DNA from 2 places in the Geodermatophilus sp. SYSU D00779 genome. Region 1 is predicted to be linked to the other one. Evidence: riboswitches for the same ligand, from Rfam matches in the RefSeq annotation. Region 1 holds a riboswitch; the other holds the start of a gene.
The links. A riboswitch is a leader RNA that binds a small molecule or an ion and turns the genes downstream of it on or off. The one in region 1 is predicted to bind thiamine pyrophosphate.

Region 1 (10,062 bases):
CGCAGGGCGCCGGTCTGGCACGCCTTCGCGCGGGACGTCGTCCTCGCCGGGACCGGGCTCGCACCGTGGCGGCCCGAACTGCGCGCGGCCCTGGAGAGCCGGGAGCTCGCCGTCCCCCTCTGACGGGTGGCGCGCCGTTGCGCGCAGGAGGCCCCTTCCGCCCCCCGGACCCGTCCACGTGTGCGCACCGGTGCGCCTGCGTGCCCCTCGCTCAGGAGAACAGCGCGCTGTAGCCGTTGAGCGCGGGCCGCCCGCCGAGGTGGGCGTAGAGCACGGTGGACGACGGGTCGATCTCCCGGCGGCCGACGAGGTCGATGGTCGCGGCCATCGACTTCCCCTCGTACACCGGGTCGGTGACCATGCCCTCGGTGCGGGCGGCGGTCTCCATGGCGCGGATCGTCGTCTCGTCGGGGATGCCGTAGACCCCGGCGGAGTAGCGCTCGTCGAGCTCGACGTCGTCGAGGGTGAGCGGGCGGCGCAGGCCGATCAGCTGCCCGGTGCGCTGGGCGATCCGCAGCACCTGGTCGCGCGTCTCCGCGGGCTCGGCGCTCGCGTCGACGCCGAGGACCCGGCGCGGGCGGGCGCCGTCCTCCTCGAGCTCGGCGAAGCCGGCGACCATGCCGGCCTGCGTCGAGCCGGTGACCGAGCAGACGACGACGGTGTCGAAGAAGACGCCCAGCTCGGCCTCCTGGGCGGCCACCTCCGCCCAGTTGGCGAAGCCCAGGCCGCCGAGCGGGTGGTCGCTGGCGCCGGCCGGGATCGCGTACGGCCCGCCCCCGCGCGCCTCGATCTCGGCGAGCGCGGCCTCCCAGCTCTCCTTGAACCCGATGCCGAACCCGGCCTTGACCAGCCGGACGTCGGCGCCGGCCAGCCGGCTGATCAGGATGTTGCCGACCTCGTCGTAGACGGCGTCGGGCCAGTCGACCCAGCTCTCCTGCACGAGCACGCACCGCAGGCCCACCCGGGCGGCGACCGCGGCCACCTGGCGGGTGTGGTTGCTCTGCACCCCGCCGATCGACACCAGCGTGTCGCAGCCCTGCGCGAGCGCGTCGGCGACCAGGTACTCGAGCTTTCGGGTCTTGTTGCCGCCGAAGGCGATGCCGGAGTTCACGTCCTCGCGCTCGGCCCACACCGCGGCGCCGCCGAGGTGCTCGGTGAGCCGGTCCAGCCGGTGCACCGGGGAGGGGCCGAACAGCAGCGGGTACCGGGGGTGGTCAGGCAGTGCCATCGGGGGTCTCCTCCAGCTCGGACAGCAGCGCCGTCCAGATCGCGGTGGTGGTGGCGACGGCGGCATCGGCGTGGTGGTGCGCACAGGCGGCGATCAGTCGGTCGTGCAGGTCGACGGACTCCGCGCCGTGCGCCGCGGCGAAGCGCCGGCGCTCCAGCCGGCGGACGGCGGGGGTGAGCCGCTCGACGGTCGCGGTGAGCGCGGCGTTCCCGCAGCGGGCCAGGAGCACGCCGTGCAGGTCGTCGTCGGCGGTCAGGGCGGCGTCGACGTCCCCGGCCCGCACCGCGGCGGCGAACCGCTCGTTGGCGGCGCGCATGGCGGCGACGTCGTCCGGGGTCACCGCCGGCACGGCCTCGCGGACGGCGAGCTCGTGCATCGCCCGGACGACGACGGCGGCGTCGCGGACGTCGCGGACCCGCAGCGGCGTCACTCATCCCCGCGGAGATGGCCGGAGGGCTCAGCTGCCGAGATCCGGTGCGGCGTCGTCGGCCAGCCGGCTCCAGATGAGCTCGTCGTGCTTGAGCCCGTCGCCGTACCGGTACGAGCGGCGCAGCCGTCCCTCGAGGGTGAAGCCGGCCTTCTCGGCCACCCGGCCGGAGGCGGTGTTCTCCACGGCGTGGCACAGCTCCACCCGATCCAGCGGCACGGCCGCGAAGGCCCACCGGCAGGCCGCGTCCACCGCCCGGGCGGCGACGGCGCGCCCGCGGGCGGCCGGCACGGTCCAGTAGCCGACCTGCGCGTTGCCCTGCGCGACGGCGACGGAGTGCAGCGACACCGAGCCGAGCAGCGCGCCGCTCGCGGCGTCGGTGACCGCCCAGGAGGCGTGGTCGCCGGCGGTCCAGTCGCCGCGCCGGCGCAGGAAGGCCACGGCGTCGGGGCGGGTCGTGGCCGGCAGCCCGTTCCACAGCCGCATGACCGGGTCCTGCATCGCCGCGACGACGTCGTCGGCGTCGTCCTCCCGCCAGGGCCGCAGGCGCAGCGCGCCGGCGTCGAGCTCGACCGGGTCCACGGGGAGGCATCCTCCCCGGACGCTCAGGCGGGGACGGAGACCCCCACGCCGCCGCGGGTGTCGGCCCCGTAGCGGGCGATCTCGCGGTCGAGGTCCAACGGGGCGGTCATCGGGGCGCCCTCGGTGAGCTCCGGTGTGATGAGCGCGGCCGGGAGCAGCCAGGAGACCTCGAACTCCAGCCCGTCGGGGTCCTGCGCGTAGAGGGCCTTGGTGGTGACGTGGTCCGAGGCCCCGACCAGCGCGCCGGCCTGCAGCAGCGCGTCGCGGACGCGGGCCAGCTCGGCGAGCGTGTCGACCTCCCAGGCCAGGTGGTACAGGCCGACGGTGCGCCGGCCGGCCTCGGAGGCGCCGGCCGCGGCGCCCACCTGGAACAGGCCCAGGTCGTGGTCGTTGGTCGACCCCTCGGCCTGCAGGAACACCGCGGCACCGGGGATCTCGGTCGTCACCCGGAAGCCGAGGACGTCGCGGTAGAAGGCGAGGCTGCGCTGCACGTCCCGGACGTAGAGGACGGCGTGGTTGAGGCGCTGGACGGGCACGGCGGGCTCCTGACGGATCGGGGCGACGTCCTCCAGTGTGCGCGCCGTTGCTTGAGACTTCAAGCATCCATGGCGGCCGATCGGGTAGGGGCTGCCCATGGACCACTCACGCGCCCCCGTCCTCGAGGCACTGCAGGAGTTCCGTCGCCGCGGCGACCTCGTCTACGGCCCGCCCGGCCACAAGCAGGGCCGCGGCGCCGACCCCCGGGTGGTCGAGGTCGTCGGCGAGGGCGTCTTCGCCTCCGACGTCCTCTCGCTCAACGGCCTCGACGACCGGCGGGAGTCGCAGGGGGTCACCACGCAGGCCGAGGACCTCATGGCCGACGCCGTCGACGCCGACAGGGCCTTCCTCTCGACCTGCGGCAGCTCCCTGTCGGTGAAGAGCGCGATGATCTCGGTCGCCGGGCCCGGCGAGAAGTTGCTGGTCAGCCGCAACGCGCACAAGTCGGTGGTCGCCGGGCTGATCATCAGCGGCATCCAGCCGGTGTGGGTGCACCCGCACTTCGACCCGGACCTGCAGCTGGCCCACCCGCCGGAGCCGGAGGACGTGCGCCGGGCGCTGGCGGAGCACCCCGACGCCAAGGGCGTGCTCCTCATCACGCCGACCGACTGGGGCACCTGCGCGGACATCGCCGGGGTCGCCGAGACGTGCCACGCCGCCGACGTGCCGCTGATCGTCGACGAGGCGTGGGGCGCGCACCTGCCCTTCCACCCCGACCTGCCGGCCTGGGGCATGGACGCCGGCGCCGACCTGGTCGTGACCAGCGTGCACAAGATGGGCGGGGCGATCGAGCAGAGCTCGGTCTTCCACCTCAAGGGCGACCGGGTCGACCCGAACGTGCTCAAGGCCCGGGAGGACCTCCTGGGGACGACGAGCTCCTCGTCGCTGGTCTACCTGACGCTGGACGGCTGGCGGCGCCAGATGGTCGAGCACGGCGAGGACCTGCTCGGCCGCGCCCTGGAGCGGGCCGCGCGCATCCGGGCGGCCATCGACGGGATGGACGGGTTGTCGCTGATGGGCCGTGAGGTGGTGCGCCCCGGTGGCGCCTTCGACCTCGATCCACTGGTGTTCACCATCGACGTCCGGCCGCTCGGGATCACCGGCTACCAGGCCGGCGACTGGCTGCGCGCCGAGCGGCACGTCGACGTCGGGTCGGCCGACGCCTGCCGGATCAGCGCGCGGATCACCCACGCCGACGACGACGAGACCGAGAAGGTCCTGCTCGACGCGCTGCAGGGTCTGGTGGACGGCGCCGGGTCGATGGAGCGCCCGCCCCGGGTGGACCTGCCCGAGCCCCGGTCGCTGGAGCTGGAGCAGGTGATGCTGCCCCGCGACGCGTTCTTCGGCCGGGTCGAGCAGGTGCCGGCGGCCGAGGCGGCCGGCCGGATCGCCGCGGAGATGGTGAGCCCCTACCCGCCGGGGGTGCCGGTGCTCGCGCCCGGGGAGCGGATCAGCCAGGAGGCCGTCGACTACCTGACCACCGGGGTGCGGGCGGGGATGCTGGTCCCGGACGCCGCCGACCCGTCGATGCAGACCCTGCGCGTGGTCGCCTGATGACAGCCGAGGGAGCATCGCAGCGAGCGCCAGCGGGCGAGGAGCGGACCGAGGCGCGGGACCAGGCCAGAGTCGTCGTGTGAGCCGGGAGGCGCAGCGGTGACCGAGGACGTCGACGTCGTCGTCCCGGCGCCGCTGCGCTTCCTGCTGCCGGGGCGGGACCGGCACCGGGGCGTCCGGCGGATGCGCTTCGATCCCGACGCCACGGTCGCCCACCTCGTCCAGGCCGCCGGCGTGCCCCTGACCGAGGTGGGCGCGGTGCGGGTGGACGACCGGCCCGTGCCGCTGTCGGCGCGCACCCGTCCCGGCGCCGTCCTCGAGGTCGAGCCGGTCCCCCGCCCGCAGCCGGTGCCGTCCGGCGGCTTCCTGCTCGACGTCGGGCTGGGCACGCTGGCCCGTCGGCTGCGGCTGCTCGGTCTGGACGCCGCCTGGTCCCACGACGCCGAGGACGCCGACCTCGCCGCGCGGGCCGTCGCCGAGGAGCGGGTGCTGCTCACCCAGGACCGCGGCCTGCTGATGCGGCGCGGGGTGCCCGGGGCGCTGGTGCGCGGGAGCCGGCCGGACGACCAGCTGGCCGACGTCCTCGACCGGTTCGCGCCGTCCCTGGCCCCGCTGACCCGGTGCACCGCCTGCGGCGCCCGGCTCGAGGCGGTGCCGAAGGCCGACGTGGCCGACCGGCTGCCACCGGGCACCCGCCGGACCTTCGACGACTTCTCCCGCTGCCCGGCGTGCGGCCGGGTCTACTGGCACGGCGCGCACGCCCGTCGCATCGACGAACTCGTGGCGGCCGCGCGGCGTAGGTGAGGCTCACTTCGGCCCCCGGGGGCCACGGGCTGGCCCCGGTGTGACACCGGCGGGGGGCAGGACAGGAGCGACCGCCCACCGACCTGCACCTGCGAGGCCGCCGTGTACCTGTCGAAGACCGAGGCCGCCGTCCTGCCCACCACGCTGGTCGGCACGCCGAGACGACCTCCCCAGGCCACCGGCCGGCGCCGCATCTGGCCGCTGCTCGGGCCGGCGTTCGTGGCCGCGGTCGCCTACGTGGACCCGGGCAACTTCGCGACCAACTTCTCCGGCGGCGCGGCCTTCGGCTACACGCTGCTGTGGGTGATCGTCGCGGCCAACCTCATGGCGATGCTCATCCAGTCACTGACCGCGAAGCTCGGCCTGGCCACCGGCCGTGACCTGGCCACCAACTGCCGCGAACGGCTGCCCAAGCCGGTCACCCGGGGGCTGTGGCTGCAGGCCGAGGCGGTCGCGATCGCCACCGACCTGGCCGAGATCGTCGGCGGCGCGGTCGCGCTCAACCTGCTGTTCGGCGTCCCGCTGCCCGTCGGCGGGCTGATCACCGCCGTCGTCGCCTTCGTGCTGCTGGCCGCGCAGTCGCGCGGGCACCGGCCGTTCGAGCGGGTGATCACCGGCCTGCTGCTGGTCATCGGGCTGGGCTTCGGCTACACGCTGGTCGGCTCGGGCGTCGACGTGGGCGGGCTGGCCGGCGGCCTGGTGCCCTCGTTCGCCGGTCCGGACAGCCTGGTGCTCGCCGCCGGCATCCTCGGCGCGACGGTGATGCCGCACGTCATCTACGTGCACTCCGCGCTCACCCCGGGCCGCTACGGCGACGTCGTCACCGCCGGGCGCACGGCCGAGGGACGGCGCCGCCTGCTGCGGGCCCAGCGGCTCGACGTGCTGCTGGCCATGGGCCTGGCCGGGCTGGTCAACGCGGCGATGCTGGTCATCGCGGCGCAGCTGTTCACCGGCGGGGGCGACGCCGGCTCGCTGGAGGGCGTGCACGCCGGGCTCGGCGACCAGCTCGGCGCCGGGGCGTCGCTGGCCTTCGCGCTCGCGCTGCTGGCCTCGGGCTTCGCCTCCTCGTCGGTCGGCACGCACGCCGGCCAGGTGGTCATGGCCGGTTTCCTGCGCCGGCACATCCCGGTGCTCGCCCGGCGGCTGATCACCCTCGCCCCGGCGCTGCTGGTGCTGCTGCTCGGCGGCGACCCGACGACCGCGCTGGTCTGGTCCCAGGTGGTGCTCTCTTTCGGCATCCCGTTCGCGCTGGTTCCGCTGCTGTGGCTGACCAGCCGCCGCGACCTGATGGGCGGCTGGGTGAACCGGCGGGTCACGACCGTCGCCGGTGCGGTGGTCGCGGCCCTCATCATCGGGCTCAACGGCCACCTGCTGCTGGGCTTCGTCCTCGGCTGAGGGAGGACCCGGCGTCCGTCCCGCCGTCAGGCGGGCTCCGGGACGCCGCCCGGATCGCCGCCGGGGTCGTCGGGTGTCGGCTCGATCGGCGGGGGCGGGAGGGGCTCCGGCGCGTCGGGGAGCAGCTCCCCCGGGTCGTCGGGCACCGGCTCGGTCGGATCGATGCTCGGGTCCGGCTCGGGGATCGGCGCGACCATGCCGGCAGTCAACCAGCGTCCCGTGAGAGCTGCTGGTTCCACGTGGAACCCGGCGGTCAGGCTCCGCGCCAGGCGGCGTCGAAGAAGCCGACCTCCAGGCGCATCGCCCGCCGGTAGGCCGTCCGCACCGCGGGGACGTCGGAGGCGTGCCGGTCGAGCAGCCGCTCCAGGCCGGCGGCGAGCTCCTCGAAGCCCGGGTCGGCGTAGGTGGTGACCCACTCGGCGTAGTCCCCGGCGCGCTCCGCCGACAGCGACCGGCCCAGGTGCGCGTAGAGCCGCATGCACGGGGTCATCGCGGCGCAGGTGGCGCCGACCCCGCCGAGGGACGCCGTGGCCAGCAGGAAGTCGGTGTAGGCGGTGGTCGCCGGCAGCGGCTCGACGCCGGCCAGGTCGATGCCCCAGCGGGCGGCGTAGCCGGCGTGCAGCCGCAGCTCCTCGCGGACGCCGACGAGCAGGTCGGCGAAGGCGTCGAGGGTGGCCCGGTCGGGGCTGTGCGCGACACCGAGGGCGTAGGCCCGGGCGAAGGACTCGAGGAAGAAGGCGTCCTGCGCGACGTAGCCGGCGAAGCGCTCCCGGGGCAGCGTGCCGTCGCCGATGCCCGCGACGAACGGGTGCGCCAGCGCCGCCGCGGCCAGGTCGGCGTTGGCCGCCCAGAGGTCGGCGGAGAGCGTCACGCCGCCTCCACCGCCATCGCCCAGAAGGCGGTCTCGGCCGCGACCACCTCGGTGAACACCGCGTCGGCATCGGGGGCGGGGACGCCGTCCGCCGCCGCCTCCAGGCCGGCGACGTAGTCGGCGAACCCGGGCTGCGTCCAGTGCTCGACGAAGGCGCGGTACCCCGGAGCCCCGGGCGACGCTCCCGACCACGCGTCGAGGTAGGTGCGCTCGATCGTCCACAGCGCGGTCAGCGCCGTCCCGGCGTCGGCGGCGTCGAGCCGCTCGAGCAGCTCCGCGTAGGCGGCCGTGGCCGGCAGCGCGGGCGCGCCGAGGTCCAGCCCGCGGACGGCGGCCTGCTCCTCGAACCAGCCCAGCTCGTCGACCAGCGCGACCAGCCCACCGGCGAGGACGGCCTGCGCCGGCCGGGGCGCCCGTGCCAGCAGGCGGGCCTGGAAGCGCAGCAGGTCGGCGACGAAGCGCGCGTCCTGGACGAGCCAGGTGTCGAAGGCGGCGACCGGGATCGTCCCGTCGCGCACGGCGTCGAGGAACGGGTGGCGGGTCGCCCCCCGCCAGGCGTCGGGGTGGCGGGGGAGGAGGTCGGCGACCGGCACGGCGGCGACCGTACGCGTCGGGGCTACTGTGGGCACCGCCATGTGCGGGAGCTCGGGCGGACCGGGCTGAGAGGGCGACTCGACGCGTCGCCGACCGCTGGAACCTGACCGGGTAATGCCGGCGTAGGGAGCGACCATGAGCACGTCGGACGACGTCCGCACCAGCGCGCCCACCGCGGACGCGCCCCTCACCCTCGACCAGGCCCCCGCCACCACGCTGGGCCTGCGCGACTCCTTCGGCCTGTGGGCCAACCTCGGCGTCAGCCTGCTGCTGCCGGTCGCCGCGGTGTTCGTCGTCCTCCCGGGCCGGCCGCTGTCGACGACGCTCGGCGCGATCGTCGTCGGCGCCGCGATCGGCGCGGTCCTCCTCGGGCTGGCCGCCGCGGCCGGCGCGCGGGAACGGGTGCCGACGATGGTGCTGCTGCGCGGGCTCCTCGGCCGCCGCGCCTCCGCGCTGCCCACCGCGCTCAACCTCGTGCAGTGCGTCGGCTGGGCGACCTTCGAGATCGTGATCATCGCCGAGGCCGCGTCGCGGGTGCTCGACGCGCCGCGCTGGCCGTTCGTGCTGGTCGCCGGCGCGCTGGCCACCGCGATGGCGCTGCGCCCGCTCGGCGTGGCCCGCGTGCTGGCCCGCTACGCCGTCTGGGCGGCGCTGGCCGCGGTCGTGTACCTCTTCGTCGAGGTGCTCGCCGAGCCGCTGCCGCCGCTGGCGAACGGCGCGGCGACGTCCTTCTGGACGGCGGCGGACATCGTCATCGCCCTGCCGATCTCCTGGTTCCCCCTGGTCGCCGACTACACCCGGCACGCGCGCAGCGGCCGGGCGGCGTTCACCGGGGCCTCGCTCGGCTACGGCCTGGCCACCGTCGTGATGTTCACCCTCGGCGTCCTGGCGCTGGCCGCCTACGGCAGCTCCGGGCTCGACGTCATCGACGCGCTGCTCGCCGTCCCGCTCGGCGCCGTGGCGGTGCTCGTGCTGGTCACCGTCGAGCTCGACGAGGCCTTCGCCAACGTCTACTCCACCGCGATCTCGACCCAGAACCTCGTCGCCCGCGCGGACCGCCGGCTGCTCGCGCTGGCCGTCGGCACCGTCGCGACGCTGCTGGCGCTGACCTTCGACATCGCCGCCTACGAGCCGTTCCTCTTCCTCATCGGCGCGGTGTTCGTCCCGCTGGTCGGCGTCTTCGCCGTCGCCTACTCCACCACCCCGCGCGGCGCCTGGGACACCTCCGACACCGCCCCCGCCCGGCCGCTGCTCCTGCTGCCGTGGCTCGCCGGCTTCGTCGCCTACCAGCTCACCCTCCCGACCCACCTCTCCGGCCCCGGCGCCGGCTGGACGGCGTGGTGGACCGCCCGCCAGGCCGACCTCGGCATCGACCCGGCCAACGGCTGGTCGGCGTCGCTGGTGGGCCTGGGTGTCGCGGTGCTGCTCACCGCGCCGATCTGCCTGCCGGGGTGGCTGCGGCGGCGGAGACTGCCGGCATGAGCGACGTCGCGGTCGCCGGCGGGGGTCTCATCGGGCTGGCCACGGCCTGGCAGGCGGCCCGACGGGGGCTCTCGGTCACCGTCGTCGACGACTCCCCCGGTACCGGCGCGTCGGCCGCCGCGGCCGGGATGCTCGCCCCGGTCACCGAGGCCGGCTACCGCGAGGAGGCGCTGCTGCGGCTGGGCCTGGCCTCGGTCGAGCGCTGGCCGGCCTTCGCCGCGGAGGTCGAGCGGGCCAGCGGCACCCCGGTCGGGCTGCGCACGGCCGGCACGCTCGTCGTCGGCTTCGACGAGGACGACGTCCGCGAGCTCGCCGCGCTGCACGCCTTCCAGCGGGAGCTGGGCCTGGACGCCGAGCGGCTCACCCCGCGGGAGGCCCGCCGTCGCGAGCCCTCGCTGACCCCGCGGGTGCGCGGTGGGCTGCTCGTCGCCGGCGACCACTCCGTCGACGGCCGGGCCCTGCACGCCGCGCTGCTGGTCGCCGCGCTGGACGCCGGGGTGCGCCTGGTGCGCGACCGGGTCACCGAGCTGCGCGTCGTCGGCGGCCGGGCGGCGGGCCTGGAGACGGCGGACGGCGGCACGGTGGCGG
Region 2 (10,062 bases), on a different contig from region 1:
CCGCGGCCCGGGGTGGTCCACCTCGGCGGCCGCGACGAGCACCGGGTCGACGTCCACCCCGACCACGTCGTGGCCCGCGCGGGCCAGCCAGCCGCCGGTGCGCCCCGGCCCGCAGCCGGCGTCGAGCACGCGGGAGGCGCGCGGCAGCATGGCGTCGACCAGCCGCGCCTCGCCGGCCAGGTCGAACCCCTGCGCGGCGAGGTCCCGGAACCGCTGCACGTAGGCGGCCGAGTGGCCCGGGTCCTGCTGGGTGATCCGCGTCCAGGCGCTCTGCTCCGTCACCCGCCCATGGTCGCCGACCGGGGTGGATCCCGAGGCAACCGGTACCTGGCGTCCAGCTGGGCCACAGGTGCGCCCCCCAGGCTCGACCTCACCAGCGGCCCACCGGGGGCCGGAGGACGGGAGGCACCGCCATGACCCAGACCCTGACCGGACGCCGGTCCCGCCGCACGCGGACGCCGCTGCCGACCCCGCCGGCCGCCGACGTCCTCGACGCCGACCTCGAGGTGCGGGTGGCGGCGGCCGCCCTCGCCGAGCACCCGGGCGCGACGGTCGGCCGGGTCGAGGTGGACGGCGAGGGTCGCTACGCGGCCCACCTCGTCACCTGGTTCGGCCAGCAGGTCGTCGTCCCGGTCGACCGGGACCTCACGGTCATGGGGTGGGCGGCGCTGGCGCGCTGACCCGCCACTCCGGCGGCTCGGCCGGGTGCAGGGCCGGGTCGTCGGCGGCCAGCGTGCGCACCGGCCCGGGCGGGGTCAGCGGCCCCTCGAAGCGCACGGTGACCCGGCCGAGGCCGCGACCCCACACCCAGCCGGCGCCGTGCTCGTCGTGCCGCACGTCCTGGCCCGGCCACCAGCGCGACTCCGCCGTCAGCGGCTCGGGCGCCTCCTCGACCTCGGCGCCGGGCGCCTCCACGGCGTCGTCCACCGGCTCCTCGTCGGTGGCGAACAGGTCGCCCTGCGCGTAGAGCGACAGCCCGGAGACGCCGACCCCGAGCAGCCGCAGCCCGCCCTGGGTGCCGGCCTCGGCCAGCAGCCGCGCGGCGATCGAGGCGATCACCCGCGGGTCGTCGGTCGGGTGGGGCAGCGTCTGCGAGCGGGTGAGCGTGGTGAAGTCGTAGCGGCGCAGCTTGAGCGTCACCGTCCGTCCCGAGTACGCGGACGCGCGCAGCCGGCTGCCGACCCGCGCGGCCATGCTGTCGACGTACCGGCCGAGCACCCTCAGGTCGGTGAGGTCGCGGGCGAAGGTCTCCTCCTGCGAGATCGACTTGGCCTCCCGCTCGGCGACCACCGGTCGGTCGTCCTCGGCGCGGGCCAGCGCGTACAGGCCGGTGCCGTGCGCCCGGCCGGCCAGCGCGACCAGGTCGGGCAGCGACTTGACCGCCAGGTCCGCGACGGTCTTCACGCCCACCTGGTGCAGCCGCTCGGCGGTCGCCGGTCCCACGCCCCCGAGCCGGGTGACCGGCAGCGGGTGCAGCACCTCGAGCTCGCCCCCCGGTGGGACGACGACCAGCCCGTCGGGCTTGTCGAGGTCCGAGGCGATCTTGGCCATCAGCTTGGAGCTGCCGATGCCGACCGACCCGGTCACCCCGCCGGTGGCTGCGGCGATCCGCTCCTTGAGGCCCCGGGCCAGCCCGGTCACGCCGTCCACCGACAGGTCCAGGCCGTCGCCCGCCCCCAGGTCGACGTAGGCCTCGTCGATCGACACCGGCTCGACCAGCGGGGACAGCTCGCGCAGCAGCGCCATCACGACGTCGGAGGTGCGGCGGTAGGCGGCGAAGCGGCCGCCGAGGAACGCCGTCCCGGGCGGGCAGCGGCGGCGCGCCTCGGCGGTGGACATCGCCGAGCGGGCGCCGTAGGCCCGCGCCTCGTAGGACGCCGTCGCCACCACGCCGCGCCCGCCCACGCCGCCGACCACCACCGGGCGGCCCCGTAGCGAGGGCTTGTCGCGCTGCTCGACGGCGGCGAAGAAGGCGTCGAGGTCCAGGTGCAGGATGCTCGCCTCCCGCCGCACGCCCCACCTCCTCGTCCTCGCCGCCGGCCCGCTCCATGGTCACCCGTCCTCCCCGCGGGTGAGAGCGGACGCACCGGTGCGGTCCCCGAAGGGCGTCGAGGCCGACCTCGAGGGTGTGGCCATCGTCGAGGTCGGCGGCACCGAGGACTCCATCCGGGCGGCCGCACAGCGCTTCCCCGACCAGCAGGACGGCATCGGTACCTCCACCTCGGAGGTGCTCGCCGGGGCGCTGCGCTCGATCGTCGGCGCCGCCAGGCGGTCGCCGACGCCGTCGAGCGGGAGGGCGCCGCGGAGGCGGCGGCGATCCTGGTCCGCGGGCAGGCGGAGGCCGAGGCGCTGGACGCCCGGGCCGAGGCCTTAGGAGTACGGCGAGACCGCGATCTTCGAGATGCTGGTCGAGGTGCTGCCCGAGGTCGTGCAGGCCGCGGCCGCCCCGCTGGCGGGCGTGGACGAGATCCGTCATCTCCGCCGACGGCGCCGGCTCGGTGGCGCGACGCCCGCCGCGGACGGCCCCACCCGCGTCCCGATCACCACGGTCGACGGGGAGGAGTCGGCCCGCTGACCCCTGTCCGCCGTGATCATCGGCGGGTGGTCGAGCACGTCGGCGTGTCAGGCGACCACCTGCCGATGATCAACGCGGGAGTGGCTCCCAGATGCCGGCGAAGTGGTGCACCGGGCCGTGGCCGGAGCCGACGCCCAGGCTCTCCCCCGCCTCCAGCGCCCGCTGCAGGTAGTCCCGGGCGGGGTCGACCAGCCGGGACCAGTCGTCGGTGCGGTGGCGGGCGGCCAGCGCGGCCAGCGCCGAGGACAGCGTGCAGCCGGTGCCGTGCGTCGAGGTGGTGCCGACCCGCGGCCGCCGGGTGACCGTGACGCCGTCCGCGGTGGCCAGCACGTCGACGCTGTCGTCCCCACCCAGGTGGCCGCCCTTGAGCAGCACCGCACGGGGGCCGAGCGCGAGCAGGGCGGTGGCCTGGCCGGGCAGCTGGTCGACGTCGGTGGCCGGGGGCACGTCGAGCAGGACGGCGGCCTCCGGCACGTTCGGCGTGACCAGGTCGGCCAGGGGCAGCAGGTCGGTGCGGACGGCGTCGATCGCGGCGTCGTCGATGAGCCGGTCGCCGCTGGTCGCGACCATCACCGGGTCGCACACGACCGGGCCGCCCGGGTGGCCGGCCAGCCCCGCGGCGACGGCGCGCACGACACCGGCGGTGCCGAGCATGCCGAGCTTGGTGGCGTGCACCTCGACGTCGGCGAACAGGGTCGCCAGCTGTTCGGCGACGAACTCCGGCGGGACGCCGTGCACGCCGGTGACGCCGCGGGTGTTCTGGGCGGTCAGCGCGGTGAGCACCGCCGTCCCGTAGACGCCCAGCGCGCTGAAGGTCTTGAGGTCGGCCTGGATGCCGGCGCCGCCGCTGGGGTCGCTGCCGGCCACGGTCAGCGCGACCGCAGTGTCACTCACCGGACCACCTGCGCGAGCCGCCCCCGGTCGATGGCCGAGCGGAGCGCGCGGGCGGCGGCGTCCGGGTCGGCCGCCGCGCAGATCGCGGAGACGACGCAGACGCCGTCCACCCCGGTCGCGGCCACCTCGGCGGCCCGGTCGGCGTCGATCCCGCCGATCGCGACGGTGCCGAACCCGGCGGCGCGGGCCGCCTCGGCCAGCCCCCGGACGCCGTCCGGGCCCAGGGCGCTGCCGGCGTCGGGCTTGGTGGGCGTCGTCCACACCGGTCCGATCCCGACCAGGTCCACCGTCCCCGCCGGCAGTGCGCGGGCGACGTCCAGCTCGGCGACGGAGGAGACGCTGAACCCGAGCAGCCGGTCGGGCCCGAGCAGGGTGCGCACCTCGGCGGGGGGCAGGTCGTCCTGGCCGACGTGCACGCCGTCCACGCCGGCGAGCAGCGCGACGTCGACGGCGTCGTTGACCCAGAGCGCGACGTCCGGCCGGTCGGCCAGCGCCGCCTGCACCGCGCGGGTGAGCTGGAGCAGCTCGCGGCGGGAGGCGGTCTTGTCCCGCACCTGGACGGTGGTGACGCCGCCGGCGACCGCCGCGCGCACGACGTCGGCGACCGGCCGCGGGGCGGACAGCGCGGTGTCGGTGACCAGGTAGAGGGTCGGGTCGACGCGGCGTGTCATCGGACGTCCGCCGCGGCCAGGGCCTCGCCGTCGACGGCGTCCAGCGCGTCGAGCCAGGCGGGCGCGAAGGTGCCCGGGCCGCGCGCGACCTGCGCGGCCCGCTCCGCGGCGACGGCGACGTGCGCGTGCGCGGCCACGGTGCCGGTCAGCGCGTCGCCGGTGGCCGCGACGTAGGCGGCGACGAGGGCGCCCAGCGCGCAGCCGGCGCCGGTGGTGCGGGTCAGCAGCGCCGATCCCCCGCCGACGCGGACGGTGCGGTGTCCGTCGGTGACCAGGTCGACCTCGCCGCTGACCGCGACGACCCCGCCGGTCAAGGCGGCCAGCGCGGTGGCCGCCTTGGCGGCGTCCTCGGTCGAGTCGGTGCTGTCCACGCCGCGGCCGCCACCACCCGCGCCGGCCAGCGCCATGACCTCCGAGGCGTTGCCGCGGACGACGGTGGGCCGCAGTCCGACCAGCTCGGTGGCCAGCTCGGTGCGGTAGACCAGGCCGCCGACGGCGACGGGGTCCAGGACCCACGGCGTCCCGGCGGCACCGGCCGAGCGCGCGGCCAGCCGCATCGCCTCGGCGGTGCGGGCGTGCACGGTGCCCACGTTGACCAGCACCGCGGAGGCGACGGCGGCGAAGTCGCCGGCCTCCTCCGGGGCGTCCACCATCGCCGGCGCGGCGCCCGCGGCCAGCAGGGCGTTGGCGGTGATCGTCTGGACGACGGTGTTGGTCAGGCAGTGCACCAGAGGGGTGCGTGCGCGCACCGCCGCGCGGGCGGCGCGCAGGTCGACGGCCGGCATGCCGGTGACATCCCTTCGCCAGTGCGAACTGGAGCAGGTTCGACGGGTGTGCTCTCAGTCCCCGGTCGGGGACACCCCGTGCCACGTGCGCCTCCGAACGTAACACCGCCCCGCCGTGGTGCTCCCGCCGCGCGGAGCAGCAGCCGGGGCGTGCGACAGGATGGCCGGCGTGCTGCTCGCCTGCCTCGCCGTGCTGGTGGGCGCGACCGTGCAGGCCGCCGCCGGGTTCGGGCTGGCGCTCATCGCCGGACCCGCTCTCGTGGCCGTGCTCGCCCCCACCGAGGCGGTGACCACGCTGATCGTGCTGGCCACGACCACGACCCTGCTCCTGCTGCTGGTGCGCCGCGGGTCGCGGCCGGCCATCCGGTGGGCCGACGTCCGCGTGGTGGTCCTCGCCGCCGTCCCCGGGGTCCTGGCCGGCGTGCTGGTGCTCGCCGTGGTCAGCAAGCCGGCGCTGCAGCTGGCGGTGGGCGTGGGTGTGCTCGCGGCCGTGGCGCTGCAGGTCCTGCGGCGCCCGGTCCCCGGCCAGGGGACGCCGTCCCGGTGGGCCACGCTCGGCGTGGGGCTCCTCGCCGGCGTCCTCACCACCACGACCAGCACCAACGGGCCGCCGCTGGTGCTCTGGCTCGAGCGGCGGCACGTGCCCCCGGCGGAGATGCGCGACACCCTCGCGGCGCTGTTCCTCGCCCTCAACCTGCTCGGCGCCGCGGTGCTCGCCGCGTCGGGGCGGGTCGCGCAGGCCTTCCGGCCGGAGGTGGTGCTGGTGCTGCTGGTCGCGGCGGTCGTCGGCCACGTGGCGGGCCGCCGGCTGTTCCACCTGCTCGACGTCCGCCGGTTCCGGGCGGCCGGGTTGGCCCTGTCGGCGCTGGCCGGGGTGGCCAGCATCGCCGCGGCGCTGGGCTGAGGTCGCAGCGCGGCCACCGGCTCCTCAACGCGAGGCGGAGGTGGCCTCAGGCGTCGGTGAGCGCGACCGGCGGCAGCCAGTCGGCGTCCAGGAGCTCGGCGATCTCCTGCAGGGCCGAGGTGTCGGCCCCGGCGGTGGAGCCGCTGACCGCCAGCCGCTCCACCATCACCCGGGCCACCTGCTCCTCGACCGTGTCCTCGGCGAAGGCCACCCGCCACGGGGACACCTGACCGTCGCGGTGCGTGCGGCCGGTGACCTGGCGGGCCTGGATGCCGGAGAAGCGCGGCTGGTGGAACAACCCGACCCGCGGTGTCGTGGAGGCCGTGGCCCCGCCGGGCAGCAGCTCGCCGGCGTGCAGGCTGATCGAGGCGGTCACGGTGAACACGCACACCGGCGCCGCGCCGGTCTGGAAGCGCAGCCGCTCGGCCTCGACGTCGAAGCGGTCGCGGCCGTAGATGGCGGCCACACCGACGCCCGAGTCGAGCAGCGCCTCGCGGATCGGGTCGGCCGCCGTCTCGACGAACTCCACCGACACCGCGACCTGCCGCTCGGCCTCGACCTGCGCGCGCACCCAGTCGACGGTGGCCTGGGCGCGGATCAGCCCGGCCTTCTGCCGGAAGCGCAGCAGCGCGGCGCGCCCGCGGGCGGTCTGGCGGGCCCTCCGGGCCAGCTGCATCTCGGCGCGGAACTCCTGCCACTCGGACTCGTAGGCGCACCTCTCGGCCGGCGTCAGCGCGACCGGCGTCCCGGTGACCGACACCGGGCCCCAGGGCGCCGGCCGGTGCAGCGTCGCGGGCGGCTCGCCGTCGGCCAGCCAGCCCTGCAGCCGGGCGAGGTCGGCGCGGCGGGAGTCGGCGTCCTCGGTCCACGCCCACCCGTAGCGCCCACGTTCCACGTGGAACCCGTGCTCGGCGAGCTTCGCCGGGAGGTCGGCCCAGGCGCGCAGCGGGTCGCCGTGGCGCTGGGCGAACTGCGGGGCCAGGTAGGGCAGCTCCAACGGCGTGTGCGCCGGGGTGGCGGTGGCGGCGACGACGAAGGGCACGTCCCTCACCCGCCCGGCGCCGGAGACGGCCTTCCAGTGCTTCCACCGCTGGGTCGTCGTGTGCCGGACCATGTGCGCCTCGTCGGCGATGACGACGTCGAAGCGCAGCTCGCTCACCTTGGCCAGCCGGTCCCAGGTGGTGACGCACCAGCGCAGCCCCCCGTCGCCGAAGCCGGCGATCGAGCGGGTCCAGTGCGGGATGGTGATCGCCGCCGGACGGTCGGCCACGACCAGCACGCGGTCCCCACCGCGCAGCTCGCAGACCTCCCGGGCGGCCAGGACGGCGGTCCCGGTCTTGCCCACGCCCGGGTCGTCACCGAGCAGGAAGACCCGGTGCCCGGCCGCCGCGGAGGCGACGACGGCCTCAGCCCCCGTGGCCTGCTCCTCGCGCGGGACGAGGGGACGGCCCGGCGGCACCGGCCGCGGGGTGTCGTTGAGCTCGTCCTCGAGGAAGCGCTCGAAGGTGTACGGGGGCGGGTCGTAGGCGGCCAGCTCCGGCGGCAGCTCCCGGCCCACCCAGACGTGCGCCTGCAGGTCCGGCCGCCACTGGGCGCCCGGCGCCGGCGCGCGGAACGGGACGGCGAGCACCCACACCCGCTCTCCGGGCCCGGCGACCGGCCGCTCCGGTGCGGGCTTCGGGGTGCGGCGGGCCGGCGCCTTCGGACGGGTCGTCGTCGTGGTGCGGGTCGTGCCGGTCGAGCGGCTCTGGCTCGTCGACCGGGCTGTGCGGCGGCGCCGTCCGGGCACGGGTGTCCTCCTCTGCGTCGGTCGACGACGGTAGGTCGGCGGCGCGACGGGATCTGGTGGAATCGCCGACGTGACGGCGAACTCCGAGGACGAACGGCTGCACGCCCGGACGCTGGGCTCCGCCGGGCCGCGGGTGGTGTTCGTGCACGGCCTGTTCGGCCAGGGCAAGAACTGGACGACGATCGCCAAGGGCCTCGCCGCGGACCACCGGGTGACCCTCCTCGACCTGCCCAACCACGGGCACTCGCCATGGACCGACCGGGTCGACTACGTCGACATGGCCGAGCTGGTCGCCGCGGAGCTCCGCTCGTTCGGCGAGCCGGTCACGCTCGTCGGGCACTCGATGGGCGGGAAGGTGTCGATGCAGCTGGCGCTGCGGCACCCGGAGCTGCTGCGCGCGCTGGTCGTCGTCGACATCGCCCCGGTCGAGTACCCGGTCTCCGGCGGCCGCACCGACGACCCCGACGAGGAGGCCTCGCCCTTCGCCGCCTACATCGAGGCGATGGGCGCGCTCGACCTCGACCGGCTGAGGACCCGCGAGGACGCCGACGCCGCCCTGCGGGCCGCCGTCCCGAGCCGGATGGTGCGCTCGTTCCTGCTGCAGAGCCTGGTGCGCGAGGGGGCGGGCGCAGACGGTGGGTGGCGTTGGCGGCTCAACCTCGAGCTGCTCGGTCGCGACCTGGGCGAGCTGCGCGGCTTCCCCGAGCCGCCGCCGGGCGCCCGCTACGACGGCCCGGTGCTGTGGATCGCCGGCGCCACCAGCCACTACGTGCTGCCCGGGGACCGGGCACGCATGGAGGAGCTCTTCCCGAACACCCGGCTGGTGCGGGTCAAGAACGCGGGCCACTGGGTGCACTCCGAGCAGCCAGAGGTCTTCCTCGAGACGGTGAAGCGGTTCCTCGAGCGCGTCGAGCACTGACGACGGGGGACCCTCGGTCCCCCGTCGACGGTTCCGCTGGAGATCGGACGGACCGGGCCGAAACCCTCGGTTGCCCCGTCTCAACGTCCCCGAGGTGCTCCGTGCGGCTCTCCGTCCCGTCCCGTCTGCTCGCGCTGCCCCTGCGCGTCAAGGTCCTCACGGCGGTCGCCGCGGCCTGCGTGGTCGCCCTGACCGTCGGCATCGTCGGCGTCCTGCAGCTGGGTGCCCTCCAGCAGCGCAGCCAGGACATCAACACCGACGCCCTCGTGCCCTCCAACCAGATCGCCGAGGTGCGCCGGGCCTTCCTGCAGACCCGCATCGACGCCCTCGCCGACGAGCTCCTGCCCGACGCCGCCGCCGCGGCCAAGGCCCACGAGCTGTACCTGGCCGACATCGAGGCCATGGACGCCGCGATCGAGGCCTACGCCGCCAGCGGGCTGACCCCCGCCCAGGAGCAGCAGGTGGCGGCCCTCTCCGACGCCTGGGAGCAGTACGAGTCGCTGGTCAGCAGCGACGCCTACCGCCTGGCGGTGCACCAGGGCCGGTTCGCGGACTTCCTGTCGATGCGCAGCAACACGATCGCCCCGGTGGCCGCGCAGCTCAACGCCGCACTGGACGAGCTGCTCGCCAGCGAGGCCGCGGCCGCCGAGTCCTCGGTCCAGGCGGCGACGGACACCTACGAGTCGGCCCGCACCCTCGTGCTCGTCCTGCTCGCGGTCGGGCTGGCCGCCGCCGTCGTGCTGGCGCTGCTGGTGGCGCGACTGGTCACCCGGCCGGTGGTGGCCGTGCGCAACGGCCTCGTGGCGATGGCCGCCGGTGACCTGACCACCCGGGTGGAGGTTTCCTCCGGTGACGAGGTCGGCCAGATGGCCGAGGCGCTCAACCAGGCGGCCGAGAGCCTGCGCGGCACCGTCTCCTCGACCGCCGAGTCGGCGTCCGCCCTCGCCGCCGCGGCCGAGGAGCTCAGCGCGTCGTCGGAGTCCATCGCCGGCAGTGCGGAGGACGCCGCGAGCCAGGCCGGCACCGTGGCCGCCGCCGCCGAGCAGATCTCCCGCAACGTGCAGACCGTCGCCTCCGGGTCCGAGGAGATGGGCGCCTCCATCGACGAGATCGCCCAGAACGCCTCGGAGGCCGCCCGCGTCGCCGGCACCGCCGTCCAGGCCGCCGAGGAGACGACGCGGACGGTGAGCAAGCTCGGCGTCTCCTCGCAGGAGATCGGCGAGGTGGTCAAGACCATCACCTCGATCGCCGAGCAGACCAACCTGCTGGCGCTCAACGCCACCATCGAGGCCGCCCGGGCCGGGGAGGCGGGCAAGGGCTTCGCGGTGGTGGCCAACGAGGTCAAGGAGCTGGCCCAGGAGACGGCGAAGGCCACCGAGGACATCGCCCGCCGGGTCGAGGCCATCCAGGCCGACACCGCCGGCGCGACGACGGCGATCAGCGGCATCGCGGGGATCATCAGCCAGATCAACGACTTCCAGCTGACCATCGCCTCGGCGGTGGAGGAGCAGGGGGCGACCACCGC

Region 2: another riboswitch for thiamine pyrophosphate. It lies ahead of thiM (hydroxyethylthiazole kinase); the one in region 1 lies ahead of ACI79G_RS11715 (purine-cytosine permease family protein).

The regions. Positions count from the first base shown of each region.
Region 1 is NZ_JBJGZQ010000012.1:95,486-105,547, forward strand. Features, by position in the region: gene ACI79G_RS11660 (alpha/beta hydrolase) at 1-123, shown strand, start outside; gene ACI79G_RS11665 (1-aminocyclopropane-1-carboxylate deaminase) at 212-1,228, opposite strand; gene ACI79G_RS11670 (FCD domain-containing protein) at 1,215-1,658, opposite strand; gene ACI79G_RS11675 (GNAT family N-acetyltransferase) at 1,686-2,237, opposite strand; gene ACI79G_RS11680 (VOC family protein) at 2,261-2,773, opposite strand; gene ACI79G_RS11685 (aminotransferase class I/II-fold pyridoxal phosphate-dependent enzyme) at 2,871-4,328, shown strand; gene ACI79G_RS11690 (Mut7-C RNAse domain-containing protein) at 4,428-5,132, shown strand; gene ACI79G_RS11695 (Nramp family divalent metal transporter) at 5,235-6,527, shown strand; gene ACI79G_RS11700 (hypothetical protein) at 6,554-6,724, opposite strand; gene ACI79G_RS11705 (TenA family protein) at 6,781-7,398, opposite strand; gene ACI79G_RS11710 (thiaminase II/PqqC family protein) at 7,395-7,991, opposite strand; TPP riboswitch at 8,026-8,138, shown strand; gene ACI79G_RS11715 (purine-cytosine permease family protein) at 8,128-9,474, shown strand; gene thiO (glycine oxidase ThiO) at 9,471-10,062, shown strand, end outside.
Region 2 is NZ_JBJGZQ010000008.1:4,042-14,103, forward strand. Features, by position in the region: gene ACI79G_RS08005 (class I SAM-dependent methyltransferase) at 1-282, opposite strand, end outside; gene ACI79G_RS08010 (hypothetical protein) at 414-680, shown strand; gene ACI79G_RS08015 (DNA polymerase IV) at 652-2,013, opposite strand; gene ACI79G_RS08020 (hypothetical protein) at 2,402-2,575, shown strand; gene thiD (bifunctional hydroxymethylpyrimidine kinase/phosphomethylpyrimidine kinase) at 2,645-3,469, opposite strand; gene thiE (thiamine phosphate synthase) at 3,466-4,140, opposite strand; gene thiM (hydroxyethylthiazole kinase) at 4,137-4,925, opposite strand; TPP riboswitch at 4,919-5,014, opposite strand; gene ACI79G_RS08040 (TSUP family transporter) at 5,095-5,829, shown strand; gene ACI79G_RS08045 (helicase) at 5,876-7,618, opposite strand; gene ACI79G_RS08050 (alpha/beta fold hydrolase) at 7,689-8,537, shown strand; gene ACI79G_RS08055 (methyl-accepting chemotaxis protein) at 8,639-10,062, shown strand, end outside.